Mucilaginibacter gracilis: one gene and its partner. The protein of the gene in region 1 binds, or shares a complex with, the protein of each later gene. Links are inferred from orthologs where the notes say so. Each region holds a gene or a part of one and is shown on either strand. Other genes may lie near its edges. The genes, in order: mnmE and mnmG.

The links.
Region 2: the proteins of mnmE (region 1) and mnmG are in contact, whole or in part, in a solved structure (PDB 9HIP), measured with the Escherichia coli proteins. The link is inferred for Mucilaginibacter gracilis from one-to-one orthologs.

Annotation. Positions count from the first base shown.
Region 1 is NZ_RBKU01000001.1:5,080,061-5,092,725, reverse strand. What follows is about bases 1-2,978. They hold mnmE (tRNA uridine-5-carboxymethylaminomethyl(34) synthesis GTPase MnmE), read right to left. Parts: upstream 2,194-2,978; coding sequence 808-2,193; downstream 1-807. Other genes in these bases: BDD43_RS22550 (hypothetical protein), read left to right, coding at 2,340-2,978; BDD43_RS22560 (helix-turn-helix domain-containing protein), read right to left, coding at 8-574. Outside these bases: more of BDD43_RS22550, read left to right, coding at 2,979-3,140; BDD43_RS22545 (TIGR02757 family protein), read right to left, coding at 3,158-3,994; BDD43_RS22540 (hypothetical protein), read left to right, coding at 4,121-4,852; BDD43_RS22535 (cystathionine gamma-synthase), read right to left, coding at 4,962-6,107; BDD43_RS22530 (hypothetical protein), read right to left, coding at 6,170-6,682; proS (proline--tRNA ligase), read right to left, coding at 6,728-8,200; BDD43_RS22520 (hypothetical protein), read left to right, coding at 8,302-9,159; BDD43_RS22515 (OmpP1/FadL family transporter), read left to right, coding at 9,174-10,694; BDD43_RS30890 (hypothetical protein), read right to left, coding at 10,716-10,838; BDD43_RS22510 (Dps family protein), read right to left, coding at 10,856-11,335; BDD43_RS22505 (DUF4905 domain-containing protein), read left to right, coding at 11,434-12,195; BDD43_RS22500 (LysM peptidoglycan-binding domain-containing protein), read left to right, coding at 12,211-12,665. UniProt on the Escherichia coli protein: Exhibits a very high intrinsic GTPase hydrolysis rate. Involved in the addition of a carboxymethylaminomethyl (cmnm) group at the wobble position (U34) of certain tRNAs, forming tRNA-cmnm(5)s(2)U34.
Region 2 is NZ_RBKU01000001.1:1,531,638-1,544,247, reverse strand. Bases 8,071-10,993 are described here. They hold mnmG (tRNA uridine-5-carboxymethylaminomethyl(34) synthesis enzyme MnmG), read left to right. Parts: upstream 8,071-8,562; coding sequence 8,563-10,425; downstream 10,426-10,993. Other genes in these bases: BDD43_RS06485 (Ig-like domain-containing protein), read left to right, coding at 10,539-10,993; BDD43_RS06495 (CBU_0592 family membrane protein), read left to right, coding at 8,223-8,474; BDD43_RS06500 (ABC-F family ATP-binding cassette domain-containing protein), read left to right, coding at 8,071-8,226. Also shown: BDD43_RS06535 (mechanosensitive ion channel family protein), read left to right, coding at 1-509; BDD43_RS06530 (lysozyme inhibitor LprI family protein), read left to right, coding at 521-1,270; BDD43_RS06525 (transposase), read right to left, coding at 1,276-2,748; BDD43_RS06520 (MlaD family protein), read right to left, coding at 3,049-3,843; BDD43_RS06515 (ABC transporter ATP-binding protein), read right to left, coding at 3,849-4,649; BDD43_RS06510 (MlaE family ABC transporter permease), read right to left, coding at 4,653-5,426; BDD43_RS06505 (Rossmann-fold NAD(P)-binding domain-containing protein), read left to right, coding at 5,699-6,352; more of BDD43_RS06500, read left to right, coding at 6,349-8,070; more of BDD43_RS06485, read left to right, coding at 10,994-12,182; BDD43_RS06480 (gamma carbonic anhydrase family protein), read right to left, coding at 12,169-12,610. UniProt on the Escherichia coli protein: NAD-binding protein involved in the addition of a carboxymethylaminomethyl (cmnm) group at the wobble position (U34) of certain tRNAs, forming tRNA-cmnm(5)s(2)U34.

The DNA of each region.
Region 1 (12,665 bases):
CATAGTTTTAAGCGTTTAACAATTGATCTATCCTTTCTTTGGGAACATAAGAATAGATACCTTTCTTTACTTTGGGAACATCTTCCCGTTTAATCAAATCATAGAGCGCCTTTTCAGAAATGTTATATTTCTTTTGCACTTCAGACATATTGTAACATTCTTCTAAATCGGTTTCTTTTACTTTTTTTTCGATTGCAAAAATTGGAATAACAGTTTCTGGGATCAAAAACAGTTTATCTATTTCAGTACGTTGGATCAGTGTTTTTTTCAATTTTATATTAACCGCACGAATGTGGCCGCTGCTAATCAAATTATAAATAGTCTGACGGGAACTGTTGAGCAACTTTGCTGCATCACGTACGGTAAGAAATTCCCTGGACTTCAATTCTTCCAGTGGCTTCTCTTTGATTGTTTTTACCTCTTGATTACATATTTCAACTTTTTTCGCTTTTAGATTTGCTTTGTATGATCGTTGCGCACATTTAAGACTACAAAATTTAGTAACCGTTTTCTTGGCTTCAAATTCGTCTCCACAATGCTGGCAAATTCTTTTCACCCGAATATTTGAGCTCATTTTTTGTTATGTTTTGTATTATATTGTACAAAAGTGTTTAAAAGTGTCAAGTTACCTCACCTATAATTTATTCTGAGGAACAAAATTTAAAACAAGGAACAACTGAGGAACAAATTTAACCAAAACATTTTATTTATTCAAAAATGAAAAACAAAAATAAAACCCCTGCAAGTGTTTACTTACAGGGGTTTAGCTATATTTACTGGGTGTTTATTTTGTGAGCTTTTGTGGATTTACTTCCCGATACAGAACTTCGAAAATATATTGTCAAGTAAATCGTCGGTGGTTACTATGCCGGTTATTTCGCCGAGGTAGTGGAGTGCTTGTTTAATGTCGAGAGCTAAAAAATCGGAGGCTATGGGGTTGTCTATGCCGTGGAGTACGCGGGTAAGGGCTTCTTCTGTTTTTTGGAGGGCTTCCAGGTGGCGGATGTTGGTTACCAGGGTTTCGTCGCCGGCTAGCTGGCCGTTTACGGCGTGGTTGTATATGGCTTGTTTTAGCTCGGTAATGTGTTGTTTTTGCTTGGCCGATACGGCAATTAGCTTTACAGCGTTGGGTAAAATAAAATCGGCAGCGAGGCTGCTGTTGGGTAGTAAGTCGGTTTTATTGGCAATGGCCAATACCGGCAAGCCGGGATGCAAAAGTTGGGCAATATCTTGTTGTACCTCTTCGGCGGTGAGGGTTTGAGCGTCAAACACGTAAAGTAGCAAGGCACTCTGGCTAATTTTTTCCAGCGTTTTTTGTACGCCAATGGCTTCTATAGTGTCGGTAGCCTCGCGTAAGCCAGCTGTGTCTATTAGTCTAAAATTAATACCGTTAATGTTCAGCACCTCTTCAATAGTATCGCGGGTGGTACCGGCAATGTGGCTCACTATGGCTCGCTCTTCGTTAAGCAAGGCGTTTAACAAGGTTGATTTGCCTGCATTTGGCCGCCCTGCTATTACCGTATTAACGCCCAATTTAATGGCATTCCCCAGCTCAAACGATTGGATGAGTTTGCTTATCATCTTACTAATATCAACAACCAATTGTTTAAGCTGCCCGCGATTGGCAAACTCAACATCCTCTTCCGAGAAATCGAGCTCCAGTTCTATTAACGAGGCAAAGGTTACCAACTGCTCGCGCAGTTGCTTTAGCTCGCTGCTGTAACCACCGCGTAATTGTTGCATGGCTACCTGTTGCGATGCTTTGGAGTTAGCGGCAATTAAATCGGCTACGGCTTCGGCCTGGCTTAAATCCAGTTGTCCGTTTACAAAGGCCCTTAGCGTAAACTCGCCGGGTTTGGCTCCGCGTGCGCCTCGTTTAATAAATAATTTAATGATAGATTCGATGATGTATGATGAGCCATGGCATGAAATTTCGACTACGTTTTCGCGCGTGTAAGAGCGTGGCGCCACAAAAATTGATGCCAGTACCTCATCTAAAACAACATCATCATCCACAATATTGCCAAAGTGAATGGTGTGCGATGCTTGGGTTGTTAAATCTTTGCCTTTAAAAACGCTGTTGGCTATAACAATGGCATCGGGCCCGGAAAGGCGGATAACGCCTATAGCACCTACGCCGTTTGGAGTGGCCAGGGCTACAATGGTATCTTCTTTTAATAAAATTTGCGACATTGATGCAAAGGTGGGGATTTGGGTGGAATGTTCCTATAGTTTGCGCTAACCTTACATCAATGGGTAAAACTAATGTTGCCTAATATTTTGTTTAAACAAATGCTTTGCTTTATTTTATAATTGCAACCCATAATCTATCCTAAAACATGCATCAAATTAAGGCAAAGCCTGTTTTATTAAAGCAAATTATTTGCTTGTGCTTATTTGTACTTACATTTAGTTATACCACTAAGGCGCAAATATTCCGTATCAATACCATCAATTGTAAATTGAGTAATGCCGATACGGCACTACTTAACAAAATGGGGCGCTTTGAGGCCAATTTTTATAACCAGGTGTTTAGTACCCATAAAAATGATAGCGTAACTATTGATATTAACCTTTACGGGAAACACAGGGAGTATAACGAGGTGCAAAAAGACCAAATGAATACCACCTTTATTGATGGCTTTTATTCGCTAAAGCAAAATAAGGTGTTCATTTATAAGTCTGATAATTACATGAATACCCTGTTTCACGAAACGAGCCACAATATATTGCGATACAACTTTCCGCGCCCGCCGCAGTGGCTTAACGAGGGCATTGCTACTTTGCTTGGCTACCTGGTTGAAACCACCGATAACCGCATATTATACATGCCACAAGCCATGTATGCCAAACAATTAAAGGATAGCATAAGGGCGCATCAGTTTAATATGAACAACTTTTTTAATTATAAAAGTGCCGACTGGTACGATAAAGGCAAGCGACCCATGCTATACGCAACATCGTATTGTATTGTTTATTTTTTGATAAACCAGGACAAAGATTACCTTGCTCCAATATTGGTACTCATGAAAAAGGGAACTTCAACACCCAATGCCTTTAAGGCCACCTTTGGCAGCCTTGATAATTTTACGCGCGAGTTTTATGATTTTTACCTCAACGGTGCCGGCACGCGGCTGTAGTTTATCCAAAGTTGGTATTAAAATTTTTCTTCTATACCTAATCCAAACAGGGCAAAGTCGTACTTAACGGGGTCTAAAGGGTCAAATTCGCGCAGTTTTTCGGTGAGTTCCACGGCTGTTTGCCAGTCGGTTTGTTTGCGGCTAATGAGGTTGAGCTTGCGGGCCACGCGGTCAACATGCAAGTCGCAGGGCATAATCAGGTCGGCAGGTTTAATGTGGTTCCATATACCAAAATCAACGCCTTTATCATCTTTCCTTACCATCCAACGTAAAAACATATTGAGCCGCTTACAGGTTGATTTTTGCTGGGGCGATGATACATGCTTTTTAGTGCGCTGAGGAAAATGGGGGAGGGAAAAGAAATAACGGTGGAAATGCACCAGCGAAGAAGCCCCCCGGCCCCCTAAAGGGGGTGGAATTGTCCTGGGGGACTTGCCGTTTAATATTTGCGGTGTGTTTATTTGTTCCCCCTTTAGGGGGCTAGGGGGCATAAACGCTGTTTCCAGCGATTGATGCCTTTCGTAATGGTGCCTGAAAAAGCTGATGAAGTATAGCGTATCAATATCGTTAAACGTGCGGTGTTTAAAGTGGAGCAGCTTTTTAAGGTCGGGCTCCTGGTGGTTCATAATGAAATCGAGAGGTGCACCGTCCATCAAACTAATAAGTTCTCTACATTTATTGATGATGGTAACACGCTGCCCCCAGGCTAAGGTTGCCGCCCAAAAGCCCATAATCTCGATGTCTTGCTTTTTAGTAAACAGGTGAGGGATACAAATAGGATCGTTGGTGATGAAGCCGGGTTGGTTGTATTGTATTACTTTACTGTCTAAAAAAGCTTTAATATTTTCAATCATTTATATTAGAATAATGAGCAACAGCAGCTATCAAAACTTTTTTTTATTGTAGGTTTAAATAGGCCAACAATAAAGTTAACAAAAAAACGGGACAATTTAATAGCAGGTAAATTAGTGGTTGACAATATGAAAAATACTTTATATCTTGCTATAAACCAAAACCTTACCATTATGAAACTACCTGATAATACCCGTGAAAATCCAGAAGTAATTTCTTACCGGGTCATCCGCCGAAGCATAGGCTTCCTGGGCATTCTACTTCCGTTTGGCCTTGTTGCTATGGCCTACCTGCTGGGCTGCCGCCAGTTGCAGCCATCAATTAGCCATTATTATTATACAATGGCCGGCAGTTTGTTGGTGGGTGTACTTTGCGCGGTAGGCCTGTTTCTTATTAGCTACAAAGGTTTCAGTCCGCTCGACGACTTTGCGACTAACTTTGCCGGGATATGTGCTTTCGGCGTAGCATTTTTACCAACAGAAAATTCTGATGGAAGTGTTTGCGCACTATTTAAATACCCCGATAGCGGTTTAAGATCTGGCTTGCATTATGGTTCGGCATCGCTTTTATTTTTGACATTAGCTTTTATATCCTTTTTTTTGTTCACACGTTCTAAAGGAGAAAAAACCAAAGAAAAGTACACCAGAAATGTAATATACAGGGTTTGTGCGGTGTTAATGCTGCTTTTTATTGTTATGGTTCCCATTTGTTCAAAATGGATAGATCCTAATGATAAGCATCAGCTAACTTTTTACCTTGAGGCGGGTGCCTTAATTAGCTTTGGCACCTCATGGTTGGTTAAAGGAGAAATGGTTTTGAAAGATAAACCTAAAGTGGGTAACGCTACTGCCAAAACATAAATACTATGATATATAGAAGATCGCAATAAATATTTTGCAGTAATAAATTATAGCCAAGCAATTACACGGAAAGGTGCAATTGCTTGGCTACTGGCAACAATAGGCTGAATTATGCATTTTCTAAAGCCTGCTTCAAATCTTCTAATAAATCCTCAATATCCTCTACTCCAACACTCAGGCGCAGCAGACTGTCAACAACGCCGGCTTTTTCGCGGAGTTCTTTTGGGATAGAGCCATGCGTCATGCTCACGGGATGGTTTATTAACGATTCTACACCGCCTAACGATTCGGCAAGGGTAAATACTTTGAATGAGCCGGCCAGTTTATAAGTATCTTCTAAAGTAGCTCCCTTTACGGTGAACGAAATCATGCCGCCAAAATCGCGCATTTGCTTTTTGGCAATATCGTGGTTGGGATGGTCTTCAAAACCGGGCCAGTATAGTTTGTCAATTTTGGGATGCGTTTTTAGGTATTGCGCTATCTGGCGTCCGTTTTCGCAATGGGCTTTCATGCGCAGGTGCAGGGTTTTTATACCGCGCAACACCAAAAAGCTATCCTGCGGACCGGGAGTTGCGCCGGTTGCATTGTAAATAAACCATAGTTTTTTATATAGTTCATCATCGTTAAGCATCAGGGCACCCATTACCACGTCCGAGTGCCCGCCGAGGTATTTTGTTGCGGAATGCATCACAATATCGGCACCTAAATCAATAGGATTTTGCAGAAATGGCGATGCAAAGGTATTATCCACACAAAGTAAAATATTGTTTGCTTTAGCTATTTGCGCTACGCCTGCAATATCAATAATTTTCATGGTTGGATTGGTAGGCGTTTCAATCCAGATGAGTTTGGTTTTATCGTTAACGTAGGGCGTAATATTCTCTGGTTTAGACATATCCAGAAAATGGAACTTGATACCAAAGTTGGCAAATATTTTGGTAAACATACGGTACGAGCCGCCGTAAAGGTCGTCGCCGGTAATTACCTCGTCGCCGGGTAACAACAGCTTCATCACGGCATCCGTAGCACCCAAACCGCTGGAAAAAGCCAGGCCATGCTTTGCATTCTCTAAAGCTGCCAGGCAATTTTCTAAAGCGTTGCGGGTTGGGTTTGTACCGCGCGAATATTCGTACCCTTTATTATCGCCCGGCGTTTTTTGCCAGTAGGTTGATGTTTGGTATATGGGTGTCATTACGGCACCTGTTGTTGGGTCGGGCTCCTGGCCCGCGTGTATTGCTTTAGTTCCGAATTTCATGATAGCATAATGTTGAGCCCCCCGGCCCCCTAAAGGGGGAGCAATTATAAATTCTGTTTCCTTTAGGGAAGGACAGGTTTAACAGTTATGGATAAATTATTAAGCAGTAGATCAAAACCATTTTCCATGATCTTTGCCAATACCACTATTTCCTTTTCGTTAAAAATAGCACTTGAATCTTGCGTGATAAATGGGCCAGCCCTATCAAATAGCTTGTTATAAACAGAATTGCGGACAGCTCCTTTTTTATCTCCAAGGTACGCTATATTTAAGGATTCCGATATATCGATAAATAAATTCCAGGTATCTAAAAAGGTAAGGTAATCAATATTCTTATTGGGGCTTACTATCCATCGCTGTACTTTTCCGACATCAACGCAACTAACTTCGTCGGTAAGTTGCATATTGTTCTTTTCGAGAAAAACATGCAGCTCATCAACCGTTTTAAATCCAATTATCTTTGATTGTTCATCTAATAATACCGTGTCAACCTCATCCAATATCCAAATTATGTAAATACTCTGAAACTGAAATTTCAAACAAATACCGTAATACTTTACGTCAGTAATGTGCATCACAATCATTCAATCCTTTGTTCCCCCTTTAGGGGGTTAGGGGGGCTAATACGCCCTTGCAAACAATACCCTTTGCGTGCTTGGCTTGCCGGTTAATATACATTTGCCTTCTTCCTGCTTGTTATCTAATGGTATGCAGCGAATGGTGGCTTTTGTTTCTTGTTTAATGCGTTCTTCGGTTTCGGGTGTGCCGTCCCAATGGGCCGAAATGAAACCAGGGGTTTCGTCCAGCGTGCGTTTAAAGTCTTCGTAAGTATCCACTTCGCGGGTGTTTTCTGCACGAAATTTGAATGCTTTTTGAAAAATATTATCCTGTATCTCAACCAGTAAGTTCTCAATCAGTTCGGTTAAGCCTTCCTGCTGAACAGTTTCTTTGGTTTTGGTATCGCGACGAGCCAACTCAACCGTGCCATTTGCCAAATCACGACCGCCAATTGCCACCCTCAGCGGGATGCCTTTCAGCTCGTACTCTGCAAATTTAAAGCCTGGGCGTTGGGTATCGCGGCTATCGTACTTAACCCGTATGTTTTTCGATTTTAACTCTTTTGATAATTTATTTACAAACTCGGTAATCTGCGCCAGTTCTTCTTCACTGCGGAAGATGGGCACAATTACAACCTGTATTGGTGCCAGTTTTGGTGGCAATACCAAGCCCGAATCGTCCGAATGAGCCATTACCAGGGCGCCCATTAAACGGGTTGATACCCCCCATGATGTTGCCCACACAAACTCTTGTTTGCCTTCTTTGCTGGTAAATTTAACATCAAAAGCTTTGGCAAAATTTTGCCCTAAAAAGTGCGATGTACCTGCCTGCAATGCCTTGCCATCCTGCATCAGGGCCTCAATACAATAAGTATCTAAGGCACCGGCAAAACGCTCGTTAGCGGTTTTGCGGCCACGCACTACGGGTAATGCCAGCCAGTTTTCGGCAAAATCGGCATAAACATGTAGCATTTGCTCGGTTTCGGCTATGGCTTCTTCGGCGGTTGAGTGGGCTGTGTGGCCCTCTTGCCATAAAAACTCGGTGGTGCGCAAAAAAAGGCGTGTACGCATTTCCCAACGTACTACGTTTGCCCATTGGTTTATTAAAAGCGGCAAATCACGGTATGATTGAATCCAACCCCGGTATGTATTCCAGATGATGGTTTCGGATGTTGGCCTAACAATCAGTTCTTCTTCAAGTTTTGCAGTTTCGTCAACAATAATATTGCCGTTGCCATCGTTTTTAAGGCGGTAATGTGTTACAACCGCGCACTCTTTAGCAAAGCCCTCAACGTGGCTGGCCTCTTTAGAGAAAAACGATTTTGGGATAAAAAGCGGAAAATATGCGTTACTGTGCCCCGTATCTTTAAACATTTGATCTAATACAGCTTGCATTTTTTCCCAGATGGAATATCCGTAGGGTTTAATGACCATGCACCCTTTAACAGCCGAATGTTCGGCCAGATCGGCTTTTACTACTAAATCATTAAACCATTGCGAATAATCTTCGTCTTTACTAACAACCCCTTTGCTCATATAATATTGGTATAAAATTTGACTGTTTAATTATGTTATTATTGCCGTCAAATTTATAAATTTATACTTTATTTAAACTTTTACTTTAACCAATTATAAAAATGAAACGGAACATACTTAATGGAATGATCTTGATCGGTGCTATTGCGCTGAGTTCCTGTTCTACACAAAATAAATTGGCATCAAACCAAAACGATGCTAACGATGATGTTTATAGCACTAAAGCCGTTGCCGGCGAACAACCAGTGTACGCCGTTAGGCAAGATAATTATCGGCAAGACAATGGCGATAACGGTTATGATGATAACGATTATTATTACTACGATAGCTATTCGGCACGTTTAAACCGCTTTTATAACTATTCGCCATTTTTGTCGTCGTATTACGACGATTTGTATTACGGCCAGTACAGCCCTTATTATAGCGGCTTTGGCCTTGGTGTAGGTTTTGGCTATGGCTATTTTGGCGGCGGCTACTTTGGTTATAACCCATATAGCTATTATGGCGGTTACGGTTACAACCCGTATTTTAACAACTACTATGGCTCAACAATAGGCTATGGTTATTCGCCTTATTGGGGTGCGGTGTCTTATTATAACGTTGCACGTAACAACAATACGGCACGCCCTTATCGTGGCCCAAGTGTGCCTATTAACACTACCCGTAGTACTATTGGGTATACAAATTCTGGCAGGGGAGTGCAAACCTACAACCCCGGCGGCAGGCCTTCGGGCGTTGCTACAGTAAACAATGGCGGCAACAGCACCAGCTATTCGGGAAGGCAGGCAAGGCCCAATTCTACAGGTTATCAGCCACAAACAACAACCCAAACTCAGCAAAGGCCACAATCACAGCCGCAGCCTAGTTATACCCCGCAACCGTCAAGTTCGGGCTCGTCGGGCGGTAGCAGTGGTGGTGGCGAAAGAAGCAATGGCAGTTCCAGACCGGTAAGGCCTTAACTTTTTAAAAATCTATGAAAATTAAATATATGCTAACAGTGGCGGCTATAGTAGCTGTTACAAAAAGTGGTTTTGCCCAATATTCGGGCGATGCCTTAAAATTCTCACAATTTCAAACCGGCTCAACCGCCCGGTTTAAAGGCTTGGGTAATGCCGGTACAGCCATTGGTGGCGATTTGAGTAACATTAGCGGCAACCCCGCCGGTTTAGGTTTCTTCACCAAATCTGAGTTGAGTATTACGCCGGAGTTTAACAATGCGCAAGCAAAATCAACTTACTTTGCGGGTACAACAAATACCGATAATAAAGCTCAATCCAATAATGTAAATTTCAATAACGCATCTGCGGTTTTTTATACCCGTTTAAATAAGCCCCGCGGCGAAGATAAAACCAAAGGCTGGTTGAGCATAAATTATGGTATATCGTACAATCGTACTAACGATTTTTATGCTAATACAACCTATGGCGGCAAAAACGCCAATAACTCGCTGGTAGATCGCTTTACGCAACTTGCCAATACCGATCCAACCGCAACCAGCGATGGCTCTTTACAAAACTGGGCTTATAACCAATATCTGTTTGAACCCACTACAGCGGGTTCGGCTTTGCCTTACCAGTCTAACGTTCACGCTAATATAAAACCTGTTGACCAAATTAACACCACCACCAACACGGGCGGTCAAACAGCTTTCAATTTTTCGGTAGGTGCTAATTACAGCAATCAACTCTATCTTGGCTTTGGCATCGGCGTTACCAGCCTGAGGTACAATAGCACTAATACATTTAGTGAAAGCGGGCATCAAGACTTCGACAATTTAGATTACAACACACAATACGCTCAAAATCAAACCACTAAGGGTACGGGAATTAACGCAACCTTTGGTGCCATATACAAACCTGTTGATGCATTAAGGCTGGGTTTAAGCGTAACCACACCTACCTGGTACGTTATTGATGATGACTATAGCGAAAGCCTTAAAACACAATATGTAGGCAGCTCATATTATGCCGATGGCCCGGCAGATTACCCGCTATCGTACAGCTTGCGTACACCTTTAAAGGTGAGTGGTGGAGCGGCGGTGTTTTTTAAAAATTACGGCTTTATTACTGCCGATGTTGATTACCTGGATTACTCATCAATGCGCTTAGACAACAGCAGCACCACAGCCGACGGTTATGACAATAATACAGGTGGGTACGATCCCACGCAAGACAATAGCGACATTCATAAACTATACCGCTCAACCGTAAATGCTCATATTGGCGGCGAAGCGCGTTTGACCAGTCAGTTTGCTATACGTGGTGGTTACGGCGTTCAAGGCAGCCCTTACGTAAACACCGCCTACCAAAATAACATCAGAACCATAAGCGGCGGCCTTGGCTACCGCACAGGGTTATATTATATTGATGCTACCTACAGCAATGTTAGCGGTTCCGAAAGTATTTATCCGTACATCATTAGTTCGGCAAGCCCCTATGCCAATATCGACAGAACTTATAACAACGTATTTTTAACTCTTGGTTTAAGGTTTTGAGTAGGAATTAAGCTGCTGGAATCACGAAGCACGATAACTTAAAATAGAAACGATAGCTTTATCAAACAAGAAAGCCGATTTTTTAAAAGGTCGGCTTTCTTGTTTACCTATCAAATCAATCTTGATTGATTTGATTTCTGGCATTTTGATTCTCTCTCTAATTAATCTTCGTTAACAAACGAGCGCAGCATCCAGGTATTTTTTTCTTTATACTGCATAAAGCGGTTTACCATGTCGTTGGTGCCATCGTCGCCGGCTTCGCTGGTAAGTTCTAAAAGCTCGCGCTCCATTTCAATCAGTGTAGCCATATCATCAATTAAAGCTTTTACCATTTGGGTATCTTTCATACCAATGGTATCTACTTCCTTAATTTTTGATGTTTTAATATAATCTTCAAAGGTACTGTAGGGAGCTTTGCCTAAGGTTAATATGCGTTCGGCCAATTCGTCAATAGTTGTAAGGGCCACGGTATAAAGCTCTTCAAATTTAACGTGCAGGGTAAAAAAGCTTTTTCCCTTTACGTTCCAGTGGCAGCCACGTGTTTTTTGGTAATGGAGGTGGTAATTTGCCAGCAAATCGTTAAGGTGGTCAACTACAGGGCGTACGCTTTTTTCTTTAAGGCTAATTTCTTTTGCGTTCATTACGGGTTTTATTTTGTTTTAATTTTTAACGTTTGCCCCATCACAATGTTTTATTTAATTGTTGAATTTAAAGGCATATTTGCGAAGCAATTACAAACATGACAAAGTTAAAAACATACATACAGCAGCTTTTTAGCGGGCAAATATGGAAAATGGAAATAGATGCCTCGCGGCAGCTACTTTATATTGAAACCCGCAATACCCAGAGCCGCACGGTTAGGTTTTCGGCTTTTGACATGCTTTTGGGCAAAGCTAATTTTATTGATTTTGCTTTAGACGAGCAATGGCTGGCCGGTATAGAGGGTAGTTTTAATGGCGTTTTGTTTTTGCACGGTTATCAATCGGCACAAAGCCCGGTACATAAAGGCATAACAGCTATTAACGGTAATAACGGCCAAGTTTTGTGGAGTAACTACACTTATGCCATCCACCACATCAGCACCGGCGGCCCTGTTGCCTACAATACCCAGGTGCAGCCTCAAAAATTGTTTATTTTGGATGCACAAAACGGGGCTATCCTACGCCCGTTTAATGAGTTTACTGATGCCGATATAAACCCCGATATACAGTTTCCGCATGGTATACAAACCTTGGCCGACGATATAAAACCCTACATAAGTGGAGATTTAAGGGGTAATATTGATTACATGGAGTACAATAGTTTTAGAATTGTATCTTTGCATTCCTTAATTAAGACTGACCTGAGCCAAACATTATTGATAATGCAGGGCAACAATTTAGTTTATGAGGATTTATTGATTGATGGAATACAAAAATTGCAACCCGAGGCGTTTATAATGCATCAAAACCGGTTGATATACATCAAAAATAAGATTGAGTTGAAGGTTTTAAATTTATAAATGCGTTTAAAAACAATGATGAAATTTAAATTTTTATTAATAGTACTACTAACATCAATTTCTGTTCAGCTTTTTGCCAATAACCTAGCAGACTCCATAGGAGTAGAAAACCAAGACGGCAAAAAAGTAATTATCCATAAGGTTGATCCGCACGAAAGCTTTTATTCTATAGCCAGGTTATATAAGGTTGACCCGAAAACGCTTATGGCCTTTAATAATAACGCCACCACACTAAGCATAGGGCAAACTATAAAAGTACCTACCGACAGGCCCTTTATCGAAACTGTAAAAAAACCGTCGTTTGCAAACAACAACTTCAATATCCGCACTTCGCCTGCTATGGAAAAACCCGTAGCAACTGCTGCCGCTGTTAAAGAGGCTGTTGCCGCCCAAACACAAGTAACAACTACCGAGTACAAGGTATCGGCAGGCGAAACTTTATATGCTATATCAAAACGGTTTAACACCAC
Region 2 (12,610 bases), 3.6 Mb from region 1 along the record:
GCTCGTTTACAATATTTGTTGATAAACCCTTTGTACTGGGCGATTTTGTTAAAGTTAACGGCGTTGAAGGCACTATTGAAAAGGTAGGCTTTAGAAGCACCCGCATACGTACAGCCGAAAAAAGCGTGGTAACCATGCCTAATAAAAAAATGATTGATACCGCGCTCGAAAACATGAGCGTGCGCAATTACCGCCGCGTTAAGTTTGATGTGGGCTTAACCTACAATACCCCTATTGCCGATATTAAGAACATTGCCGATAAAATTACAAGCTATATTAATGCTCATTCAAAAACCAGCGATGACGGTATTGTAACCTTCGAAAATTTTGGCTCATCATCATTGGATTTGCAGGTTTTGTATTATATTGAAATGATGGATTACAACTGGTACCTTAAAATAAAAGAGGAGATCAATTTTAAAATAATAGAGATAGTGCAACAAAGCGCGGGCGATTTTGCCTTCCCTACCCAAACGGTTATCCATCAAAACCAAACGCCTTTGGCATAATAACCAAAAACATGAAATACTTAATGATGATATTGGGTTTATTATTTATAAATTCGGTTGTAAAGGCACAAACAGAACAAACCATTACAGATCTGGAAGTAGAAAATAAAAAATGCCTGGATAAGGGTCAAGCTATGCTGGGTTGCGAACAAAAATTTTACGGCCAGTTAGATAGTGTTTTAAACGTAGCCTATAAAAATTTGCGCGCTGGCCTAAACCCTACCGAAAAACTGGCTTTAAAAGCAGACCAGTTAAAATGGCTCGCATTAAGAGATAAGGCTTTTGCCGATAGAAAAGGGGCTTTTGCAAGTTCGGCGCAAGATGACAGGATGATTGCCTATGCCGAAATGAATAGTATTGTAAAGGCCCGGGTTAGGTTATTGATAAAAAGGATCAGCATAAATGTGGCAAAGGCATTACCAAATAGGGCACAATGTGTTGAGAAAGAAAGTAAACCTAATGAAAACGGTGATGTTACCATTACCCGCACCTGCACTTATCAAAATTACAGGTCGGTTTCTATAGGCGAGCCTGATTATAAGGGCCGCACTTTTTGGTCGTCTAAAGTATATCTTAAACAAAACGGTGTTTTTGTAAAGGTAACCAACGCTGCCTTTTTTAATCAGAATGGTGATAAGTTGCTGGCTATGTTGAATAAGACCTTCAATGAAGATTTTATGAAAGCCCGGGCCGAAGAAACCGACCCGGATTCGAAAGCCTGTTATGGCGATAAAACCAAGCTTGATTGGTTTAAACCCTAACTCCGCTAATTTAGGTAGTCTATGTCAATAGATTTAAAGAGGTCTTTTGTCTTTTTTGTTATTTCGGATCTTACCCAGGTGTTTCGGATTTTAGTTTGGTAGATGCTTTTTGATATTTCTACTATGTCCTTTGGTGCATATTTTGAAAGTTTGTTTGCTGTTTTTAGTCGTGTATACAACCTGTAGTATGCGATCATGGCTATAAAATTTGCCATTAACCATCCTTCCAGCACATATCGGTTCTGCATGTAGGTTTTGTCTGCAAGCAGGAAGTGCTTGTAGGCGTCAAACATGACTTCTATTTCATTGCGCTGTTTGTAGGTTTCATATAACATTTGTGCGGACACCGCTTCAGGCAGGTGATTCGTGAGTGTAAGTGTTCCAAAACGGTCAACCCGTTCAAAGAAATCAACTTCTTTATACTTATCAGGATGTGTTTGAGTACGGGTAAGGAAATCAGCTTCTTCTTCTACTCTAAGGCGCTCGTCAAGGTAAGTAGTTAGCATCAGTCCTTCTTTTTCATATTCATAATACCAGACCACCCTCTTCTGATAGGTGAAATAATTCTTTATACCTTTTTTAAAATTGGCTTGCTGTAGCGGTTCATAATCTATGAGATTATTATTTCTGTATAGTGGGATAATGAAATGAATGGAGGCAGTTTTGAGGTCAGCGACGTTTTTCTTGCTGTAAAATCCCTTGTCGGCAATGAAAACCACATCTTTGATATTTAGTTCGTCTACACATATCTTCATCGATGTAACGTCAGTAATATTCCCATTGATAAGTCTATAATACACCGGTTGTTGCATTTGTGCAGAAAAAATGTACATCAGGCGTATTTGTGGATCATAGCTATGCTGTGGATTATAACCCATTGCGTTGACTGAAAGATGTTCTGAAAGGGATGGTATGTGCGTAGAATCAATCATTACAAATTTATCCTGCATAGCTTCCCTTACCCCTAATCTGCCTTTCATCCAGCCCAGCAATAGTTCTCTGTTTTCTCCTACATATTTCAATGCAGCTGTAATTGCTTTGTCATCAAGACCTTTTGTGACCCAGTTCAGAGAACAGTAGTCATGTGCATGTTGAAACGGCATACGCTTTATTGGGTGCTGATAAGCAAAACGCATCATTGCTACTGTCAATAATGTTTGACTAACAGGCTCTGGGAAGAGTGTAAGTAAACTGGGAAGATCCTCAGCAAGCAAAGACGTAAAGAGATTATACAATCCGTATGTTTTGATATCTACTACCGGCAGGCTGTTGCCTTTATCTTTTATTAGTTTTTTATCCGACGGGACAAAGCCCTCCTTCTCGGTGATTTTACCAAGAAGTTCCAGGGTTATTTTATCCGTCCGCTTTTTTTCAGAATTATAACGATACTCAACAGCGTACTTGTAAAATGTACCCTTGATAAGCCTGATCTCTGTTTTTGGCTCTTTAAATTTTTGAATCCAGGAAGGTAACGACATAGACAACCTAATTAGGTAGCCCAAAATAAACAAAAAAAGGAACAATCAAGCGTTGTTCCACTATATTTTTCAAAATAGACGGGGTAATTATGCGGAGTTAGGGGTTAAATGGGAAGATATTAACATCGAATTAAAAGATGATTCTCTGGTTTTCAATATATATTACGGTCTTGGCAGTGCTTGTTTACCGCAAGATATGGGCGGCACGTCCTTAAGCATGGCAAGCTTAAAACCATACTTAAGGCCATAAAAAAAGCGCCGCAATAAAACATTACGACGCTTTAACTATAATCATTTTTTTTATCCTTTTCCGCCTAATCCTAAAAAACCTTTTCTCTTTTTCTTGGCTGTGGTATCAACTATACCACGCGCTTTATTGATAGAATCTTTTTTAGCTTGTTCGGCTTTTTGTTTCTTTTTAAAGAAGCCTTTGAGTAAGAAATTGCTTTGAGCGGCTTTTAAATCCTCATTTAAAGTGCCTGTGGTACGTTTAACAGATGTCATGGTGTTTTTAGCCTCATTTACAGTATGTTCCATATCTTTAGCCATTTTATCGTTGTTTAACAAACGGCCTATGCTGCCCTTACCACTATTAATTTTGCCAACAATTTCAGACATATCGCCGGACAGAATGCCCAGGTTATCAACAATTTTAGTTGCTTTGGCAACCAACTTATCGGTATCAAAGGGCGGTATGGTGCGCAATTCTTGTTCGGCATTGGCCGCTTCGGTAGTAGTTGCGCCGCCAGGTGCAATGGTTACCAGCTTATCGCCAATAAAACCATCGGTACCTATTGATAAACGCGCGTCTTTTTTAACAAATTTTTGAAAATTGGTGTTTATCGTTAAATCAACCCTTACAGATGTATCGGTAAGTATTTCAATACTTTCAACAACGCCTACGTTAATACCTGCCAGGCGCACATTATTGCCAACCTGCAGGCCGCCTACGTTTTTAAATATACCGTGTACGCGATAAGTGGAGCTAAACAAGTTTTTTTGGCTGCCTATTAAAAATACGGCGGCAAATAATATCAATATACCAATAGCTGTAAATATGCCTATTTTGAGCTTTTGTCCGGTGGTGGTTTTCATGTTGTTTATTTAAAAAATGATCTTACAAATTCTGATTCCGATTTTGCCAACTCTTCATACGTGCCCTCGGCAACATATGCTCCATCCTGTAACACCAGAATCCTATCGGCGGTTATCTGTGCACACTCCATATCATGGGTAATAATGATGGACGATGTTTTATATTTTTTCTGCATTTCCAGTATCAGTTCACTTATTTCTCTGGATGTAATAGGGTCAAGGCCTGTGGTAGGCTCGTCATAAAGCATAATTTCGGGCTTTACAATTAAGGTACGGGCCAAACCAATACGTTTACGCATACCTCCCGAAAGGTCGGATGGCATTTTATCTATCGCATCGGCCAAACCTACCGATTGCAGTACATCGTTAACACCCTTATCCAGTTCAGCCTGGTCGTGCTGCTTTAATACCCTAATCAGTGGAAATTCCAGGTTGTCGCGCACACTCATCGAATCGTATAGCGCGCCACTTTGAAACAAGAAACCTACTTTAACACGCAATTCCTTTAGTTCCTTGTCGTCCATATCCGACACTTCCTGGCCAAAAACCTTGCATTCACCTTCGTCCTGGGTTAATAAACCCACAATACATTTTATGGTTACCGATTTGCCTGAACCCGACCGGCCCAAAACAACAAGGTTTTCGCCCCGTTTTAAGCTGAGATTAATGTTGGTTAACACATCTTTAGAACCAAAACTCTTTTTAAGGTTTTTAATTTCAACCACAATTTCGTTAGCATTGGCTTTCGGGGCTTCCTTCTCCGATGTTTCTTCGGGCTGTATATCTATTTTTGCTTCCTTTTCCATTGCTTAATAAAAAAATAATTGGGTAATCTGCACAGCTACAACATCTAAAAAGAATATCCATAACGAAGCACTTACCACAGCCGAATTTGCCGCTATACCCACACTCTCGGTACCACGGTTTGAGTTAAAACCTTTATAGCAACCTATAAAACCTACAGCAAAACCAAAAAATACAGTTTTAACCACAGCAGGCAACAAATCGCTAAAATTAACCGAGCTAACGCATTTGTTAAAATAAAGCTGCCAACTGGCGTGGTCGGCAAAATGCACGGCTAAAAAGCCTCCAAAAAGGCCTAAAACATCTCCCATAAGGGTTAATATGGGTATCATAATGGTGGTGGCCAGTATACGCGTAACCACAAGGTATTGCATAGGGTTTGCACCCGATACTTCCATGGCATCAATTTGCTCGGTAACCTTCATACTGCCCAGCTCGGCGCCTATGCCCGATGATATTTTACCTGCACAAATAATGGCTGTAATTACCGGCCCTATCTCGCGCACTATAGATACGCAAACCATATAAGGCAGCATACTGGCTGCCCCAAACTTCACCAACGTAGGGCGCGATTGCAGGGTGAGTACTACCCCCATAATAAAGGATGTAATGCCTACAAGGGTGATTGAACGGTATCCTATCTCGTAACACTGGCGAACAAACTCAGACCATTCAAAACCTCCTGTAAAAAGATTACGAAAAAAACCTTTGAAAAAAGTAGCCTGTTCGCCCACCTCCTCCAGCCATTTTTTCCAACCTGTTAATTCCTGCTCTGCCATGTTTTATTAATTATTATTGTTACAACAAATAAGTTTTGCATTGTTTTGTGTATATTAAAAAATAGTTAACAACTATCTAATTCATTGATAGTTTTAAAAGTTTATACGGTAAATGATAAGACTGAGACCTTAAACATATTTTTGCGGGTTTTGTTTACCAATGGTATATGGTTTTTAACAAACTATGGCATTGTAGTTACATGCCAGCACTTTAGGAAGTTCAGCTCTATTTAAAATTCCGTACTTTTGCAGGAAATTTTTTAACATCGATTTTGAAAAAAGCTATCATAGTTGGAGCGAGCGGACTGGTTGGTAATGAATTGCTACATCTTTTATTACAATCATCTGATTATCAAGAAATTATGATTTTGGTAAGGAAGGAAATGCCTTTATCTCACCCAAAGCTTTTACAACTTATTGTTGATTTTGACAACTTAGATAACTGGGAAACGGCAATTACCGGGCACGCCCTATTTTGCTGCCTGGGTACTACGTTGAAAAAAACACCCGATTTAACACAATACCGAAAAATTGACCATGATTACCCTTTGCAATTGGCTCAAATAGCTTTTGGCAACAAGGTAAAGCAATATCATTTGGTTTCGGCACTTGGTGCAAACGTCAAATCAAAAAGCTTTTATACCAGGCTTAAAGGCGAAACCGAACGTGATATAGAAAAGGTGCCGTTAAAGGCTATACATATTTACAGGCCATCGTTATTAACAGGCAACAGAAGAGAGGATAGGCTTTTAGAACGTATTGCAATAGCAGCAATGAAATTTATAAACCCTTTATTAACAGGTGGTTTACAAAAATATAAAAGTATAGCAGCCGCAACTGTGGCACGGGCTATGCTCAATCAATCATTAAAAACCGAGGCTGGTATATTTATCCATCCTTCAGATAAAATAAAACAATTAGCGTGAGTACTTACATTTCAGCAGAGAACCTTGGCCATTCGTTTAACGATACCTGGTTATTCCGTCAGTTAACATTTGGCATTAACCGTGGCCGCAGGGTAGCCCTTGTGGGCGCAAACGGCGCAGGCAAATCAACACTTTTAAAATTATTGGCCGGTAAATTTTTGCCTGTAGAGGGCAAAGTTGTGCGCAGTAAAGAGCTAAAGCTTGGCTACCTTGAGCAAGACCCTCAATTTGTAAAGGGCGCTACCATAAGCGACTTTATTTTCCAGGCAGATAACGTTCAACAACAGTTAATACGTCGGTATGAAGAGTTGTTAGAAGATGAACCCGATAATTACGAAGCTATTGAAAAAGTTACCGAAGAGATAAGCAACCTGGAGGCCTGGGAATATGAGCATAACATTAAAACAATTTTGGGACGCTTAGATATTCACCACCTGGAACAAAAGATAGAAACGCTATCGGGAGGGCAAAAAAAGCGTTTGGCTTTAGCGCAACTACTTATTGCCGACCCGGAAATTTATGTTTTGGATGAGCCTACCAACCATTTGGATATTGATACTATTGAATGGCTTGAAAGCTTATTAACCGAAGGCAACAAAACCATATTGTTGGTTACGCACGATAGATACTTTTTGGATAACGTTTGCAACGAGATTATTGAGATTGACCGTGGTAAGATTAATAACTACTCGGGTAGCTATTTGTATTATTTAGAAAAGAAAGCCGAGCAGGAAGCTGCAGATGCTGCACAGTTTTCTAAAAACAAAAACTTGTTACGTAAAGAGCTGGATTGGATGCGCAGACAGCCACAGGCGCGTGGTACAAAATCAAAAGCGCGGATTGACGCCTTTTACGACCTGGAAGAAAAAACTAAAGATGGCGGACCTAAAGAAAAAGTACAGTTAAGTACCAAAACCGCCCGCCAGGGAAATAAAATATTAGAGATAGACAACATTAGTATTGGCTTTAACGGTAATGAGTTAATTAGCAACTTTAGCTATACCTTTAAAAAAGGCGACCGCATTGGTTTAGCCGGAAAGAACGGTACGGGCAAATCAACCTATCTTAACTTAATAACCGGTGCCTTACAACCCGATAAAGGCACCATTGATAAAGGCGATACTACGGTGATGGGTTATTTCCACCAAAGCGGTATTACTTTTAAAGGCACCGAGCGCGTTATTGACGTTGTTACCGATGTTGCCGAGTACATAACGATGGCCGATGGTAAAACCATTACAGCATCAAACCTGCTTACGCAGTTTCTGTTCCCTCCTGCCAAGCAATACGGTTTAATATCAAAACTGAGTGGTGGCGAGAAAAAGCGCTTGCAGTTGATGCACATCCTGATGAAGAACCCAAACTTTTTGATTCTGGATGAGCCCACCAACGATTTGGACATTGATACCCTTAACGTACTTGAGGAGTTTTTAATATCTTATCCGGGTGTATTGATATTGGTAACTCACGATAGGTATTTGCTGGATAAATTAACCGACCAGTTATTTATTTTAGAAGGCAATGGCAAGGTGTTAATTTATAACGGCAATTACTCTTCATACAGAAGTGACGTAGAAGAAATGAAAGCAGAAGCAAAACGTGCTGCTAAAAATCCCGCTTCAAAAAAAACTGAAGAACCTGCTGTAAAAAAAAGCAAACTGGCTTTTAAGGAGCAACAAGAACTACTATCATTAGAAAAAGATATAGCGCACCTTGAACAAGAAATAAGGAACTTTACCGTTCAATTAAACTCGGGTATTACAAACCACGAGGAGCTTGCTTACCTGGCCGATAAAATTCAAGACATGAATGATACCCTGGACGAGAAAACCTTCCGCTGGTTAGAGCTAAATGAATTAAACGAAACGGCATGAAAACATCTGATATAATAGCAACCGTTGGCGTTATCATTTTATTAGTGGGTTTCTTTTTAAACCTCAATAAAAGGATAGCATCCGATAGTAAGTTTTATATCTGGTGCAATATAATTGGTGCAGGAATGAATTGCTATGCATCCTACCTTATTAGTTTTTATCCGTTTTTGATACTTGAAGCTATCTGGACAGCAGTGGCAGCAGCGTCGTTATTTAAGAATGTTCCACGTGGAACATTAAACGAATAAGACACAACCAATCAATGTTCCACGTGGAACATTGATTGAATAATTATTTAACTTATTAAAATGTTCCACGTGGAACATGCAATAAAAGATGTTTAAAAAATATAATGTTATTGTAGTTGGTGCGGGCCATGCCGGTTGCGAAGCAGCGGCGGCAGCGGCAAACCTGGGATCGAGCGTATTGCTTGTTACCATGAACATGGGCACCATTGCACAAATGAGCTGTAACCCCGCTATGGGCGGCGTTGCAAAAGGGCAAATTGTGCGGGAGATTGACGCCTTAGGTGGATATTCGGGCATAATATCCGATAAAACAAGTATCCAATTCAGGATGCTTAACTTAAGTAAAGGCCCCGCCATGTGGAGCCCACGCACCCAAAACGACAGGATGCGATTTGCCGAAGAATGGCGTTTAGCATTAGAAAGAACACCAAATGTTGACCTATTTCAGGATATGGTGAGTTCGCTTTTAATTAAAGGCAATACCGTTTGCGGTGTTAAAACTGCCTTAGGGATAGAGATAGAAAGCGATGCAGTAGTACTTACCAACGGTACTTTTTTAAATGGAGTAATACATATTGGCGAGAAAAAGTTTGGTGGAGGCCGTACTGCCGAACGGGCAGCAACAGGTTTAACAGAGCAATTGGTTACCCTGGGGTTTGATGCTGGCCGAATGAAAACGGGTACGCCGCCAAGGGTGGATGGCCGATCGTTAAACTATTCGTTGATGGAAGAACAGTGGGGCGATGAAAAGCGCGGACGTTTTTCGTACACGGATGTTAAGCTAATGGACAAACAACGCTGCTGCTGGATTACCTATACTAACGGCAAAGTACACGAAACACTGAAGGAAGGCTTTGAAAAATCGCCTATGTTTACCGGCCGTATTAAAGGATTAGGCCCGAGATATTGCCCATCTATTGAAGACAAAATTAACCGTTTTGCCGAACGCGACAGGCATCAAATATTTGTAGAACCCGAAGGAGCGCATACTGTAGAAATTTATGTTAACGGTTTTTCTACATCGTTACCTGAGGATATACAGTACAAAGCCCTTACACAAATACCGGGCTTTGAAAACGTAAAAATGTTTAGACCCGGTTACGCTATAGAATACGACTACTTCCCCCCTATTCAATTAGGTTTAACTTTAGAAACTAAATTAATATCAAACCTGTTTTTTGCGGGGCAAATAAACGGCACAACCGGGTACGAAGAAGCAGCATCGCAAGGCTTAATTGCAGGTATAAACGCACACCAAAAAGTGCACGATAAGCATGAACTGATTATGAAAAGATCAGAATCGTACATCGGTGTTTTGATTGATGACCTGGTTACGAAGGGAACTGAAGAGCCTTACCGCATGTTTACATCGAGAGCTGAACACCGCTTATTGTTAAGACAAGACAATGCCGACATCCGGCTGAGCCCAATTGGGTTTGAATTGGGTTTGATAAGCCAGGAAAGACTGGACAAGGTAAACAGGAAAATTGCCGACTCGGACACGATAGTAAATTTTGTAAGGAATAAATCTATCGACGCAGTAGATGTAAATTCGCTTTTGGAAGAGTTAGGTACAAGCCCGCTAAACCAAAATGTAAAGATGGTAAGCTTAATAGGCAGACCACAAGTTGGCTTTAACGACCTAAGAAAAGTTGACCAATCGTTAAACGATATACTCGCTAATTACGATAATGAAACCGTTGAACAGGCCGAGATTAAAATAAAATATGAGAGCTATTTTGAAAAAGAAATGGACATTGTTAACCGCATGAAAAAAATGGAAGACAAAGAAATCAATCCCGAATTCAATTATCATCAATTGGTGTCGCTGTCAAAAGAGGCACGCGAAAAATTAATGCGCATCAAACCTCGCACTTTAGGGCAAGCTTCACGCATTTCGGGTGTGTCGCCGTCGGATATTTCGGTTTTGATGGTTCACGTGAGCAGATAGCTGTTTAAATATTTGATTTTCAATGTTTTATAAAATATTGTATTAGAGCCAATATTTTAAAATTTTAATACCGTTATTTATCAAAACATAAAAGTGTCTTATAAAGCCTAAAAATGACCTTTAACGCAAAACGCAATTTAATTTTACAAAATTTACTACTCATTATAGCCATTTTTGTGGCTTTTGGCTGTGCTAACATTCAACGACCACTTGGCGGACCCCGAGACAAGACTCCGCCCAAATTATTGAAGGCTACACCGGCAAACTCAACCCGTAACTTCAATGCTAAAATTATTCAACTAGATTTTGATGAATATTTTAAGTTGAACAGCATTTACCAAGAAATCACCATTAGTCCGGATGTGGCCAAAGCACCTGAATATAGTGTGCGGCAAAAAAGTTTAATCATAAAACTTAAAGACACACTTGAAAAAAATACCACCTATGTAATAAACTTTGGTAAAGCTATTGCCGATGTAAACGAAGGAAACGTTTTAAAAAATTTCACTTATGTTTTTTCAACCGGTTCGCATATCGATTCGTTAACGGTTTCGGGAGTTGTGGTTAACCCGCTTTCTCAAACTAAAGAAAAAGATGTTACCGTGATGCTTATCCCGCTCAAACTCGATTCGGTTTATTACCGTAAAAAGAAACCGGCAATTTATGCAACTACCGATACAGCCGGCAATTTTAAAATGAGTAACCTGCATACCGGCGACTATAAAATTTATGCATTAAAGGAAACCAACAATAATAAAATTTATGATGCCGATGATGAGCTGATAGGCTTTACTAAAAACATCATTCATTTAAATAGAGATACGGCAAATATCCGCCTTCAAATTTTTAAACAAATGCCCGATAAACTTAGGCCGCTAGAACGACGGATAGATGCTGATGGTAAATTGTTTTTTACTTTTAATAAAGGCATACCAAACCCGGGCGTAAAAATACAGGACCCAGACCTGGACGCGCAAAAGATTGTTGAATTTGGACGTAATGCCGATACGGCGACGATTTATTTAAAAACGATGAAGTTTGATTCGATCAAGGTTTCATTTTTAAACAATGGCAAACCACTGGATACAATAACGCTGCGCCGAAGCCAAAGAGATACCTACAAACGAAAAATATCGCTTGAGTATAATACACCAAACGATAAATTAAAACCCGGTGCCGATTTAATGGTTAAAGCTAACTACCCTATTGCATCAATTGATAAAGGGCGTATAACTTTAACAGAAGATTCGGTAGAAGTTAACGAAACCGATTTTAATTTAATACCGAACGAAACCGATTCGAAGAAATTTATAATCAAGTACAAATGGCGGCCAAATAAAACTTACAGCCTTGCATTTAACGAGGGAACCTTCGCTGATATTTATGGTGATAAAAACTCGCGCTTGCCTAAAAAATTTGAATTGGATAAACCCGAAAATTATAGCAAGCTAATTTTAAATGTTACGGTGCCTGATACCGGACATTATGTTGTGCAGTTACTAAATACTTCGGACGTTGAGATACGCAGCGATGTAATCACCAAAAGCGAAAAGTTAGTTTACAATAATTATTACACAACTAAATATCACATTAAAGTTATATACGATACCAACCACAATGGTAAGTGGGACACTGGAAGCGTTAAACTAAAAACTCAGCCCGAAAACATATGGCTATCTAAAAAGGAAGTTAGTTTAAGGGCCAATTGGGATATTACCGAAGATGTTGTGATACCTAAAGAAACTAAATCTCCTTAAACCAACTGGAATACATAATGTAGTTATTAGGCAATCGCATTAACATTTCGCGCTGCTCACTGGTTATTGGTTTTATTTTTTTTGCGGGCGTACCTGCATATATATAACCTGACTCGCATATGGTGTTTTCTAACACAACAGAACCAGCGCCAATGATAACGAATTCCTGAACATCGGCATGATCCATCACTATGGCACCCATGCCAACCAGTACGTTATTGTGCAGCTTACAGCCATGTACTAATGCGTTATGGCCGATAGATACATTATCGCCAATGGTTGTAGCAGCGCGCAGGTAAGTGGCGTGTATAACAGCGCCATCCTGAATGTTGGTGTTATTGCCTATGGTGATGGTATTAACATCGCCACGTATAACGGCGTTAAACCAAACAGAGCAGTTATGGCCCATAATAACATCGCCAACTATG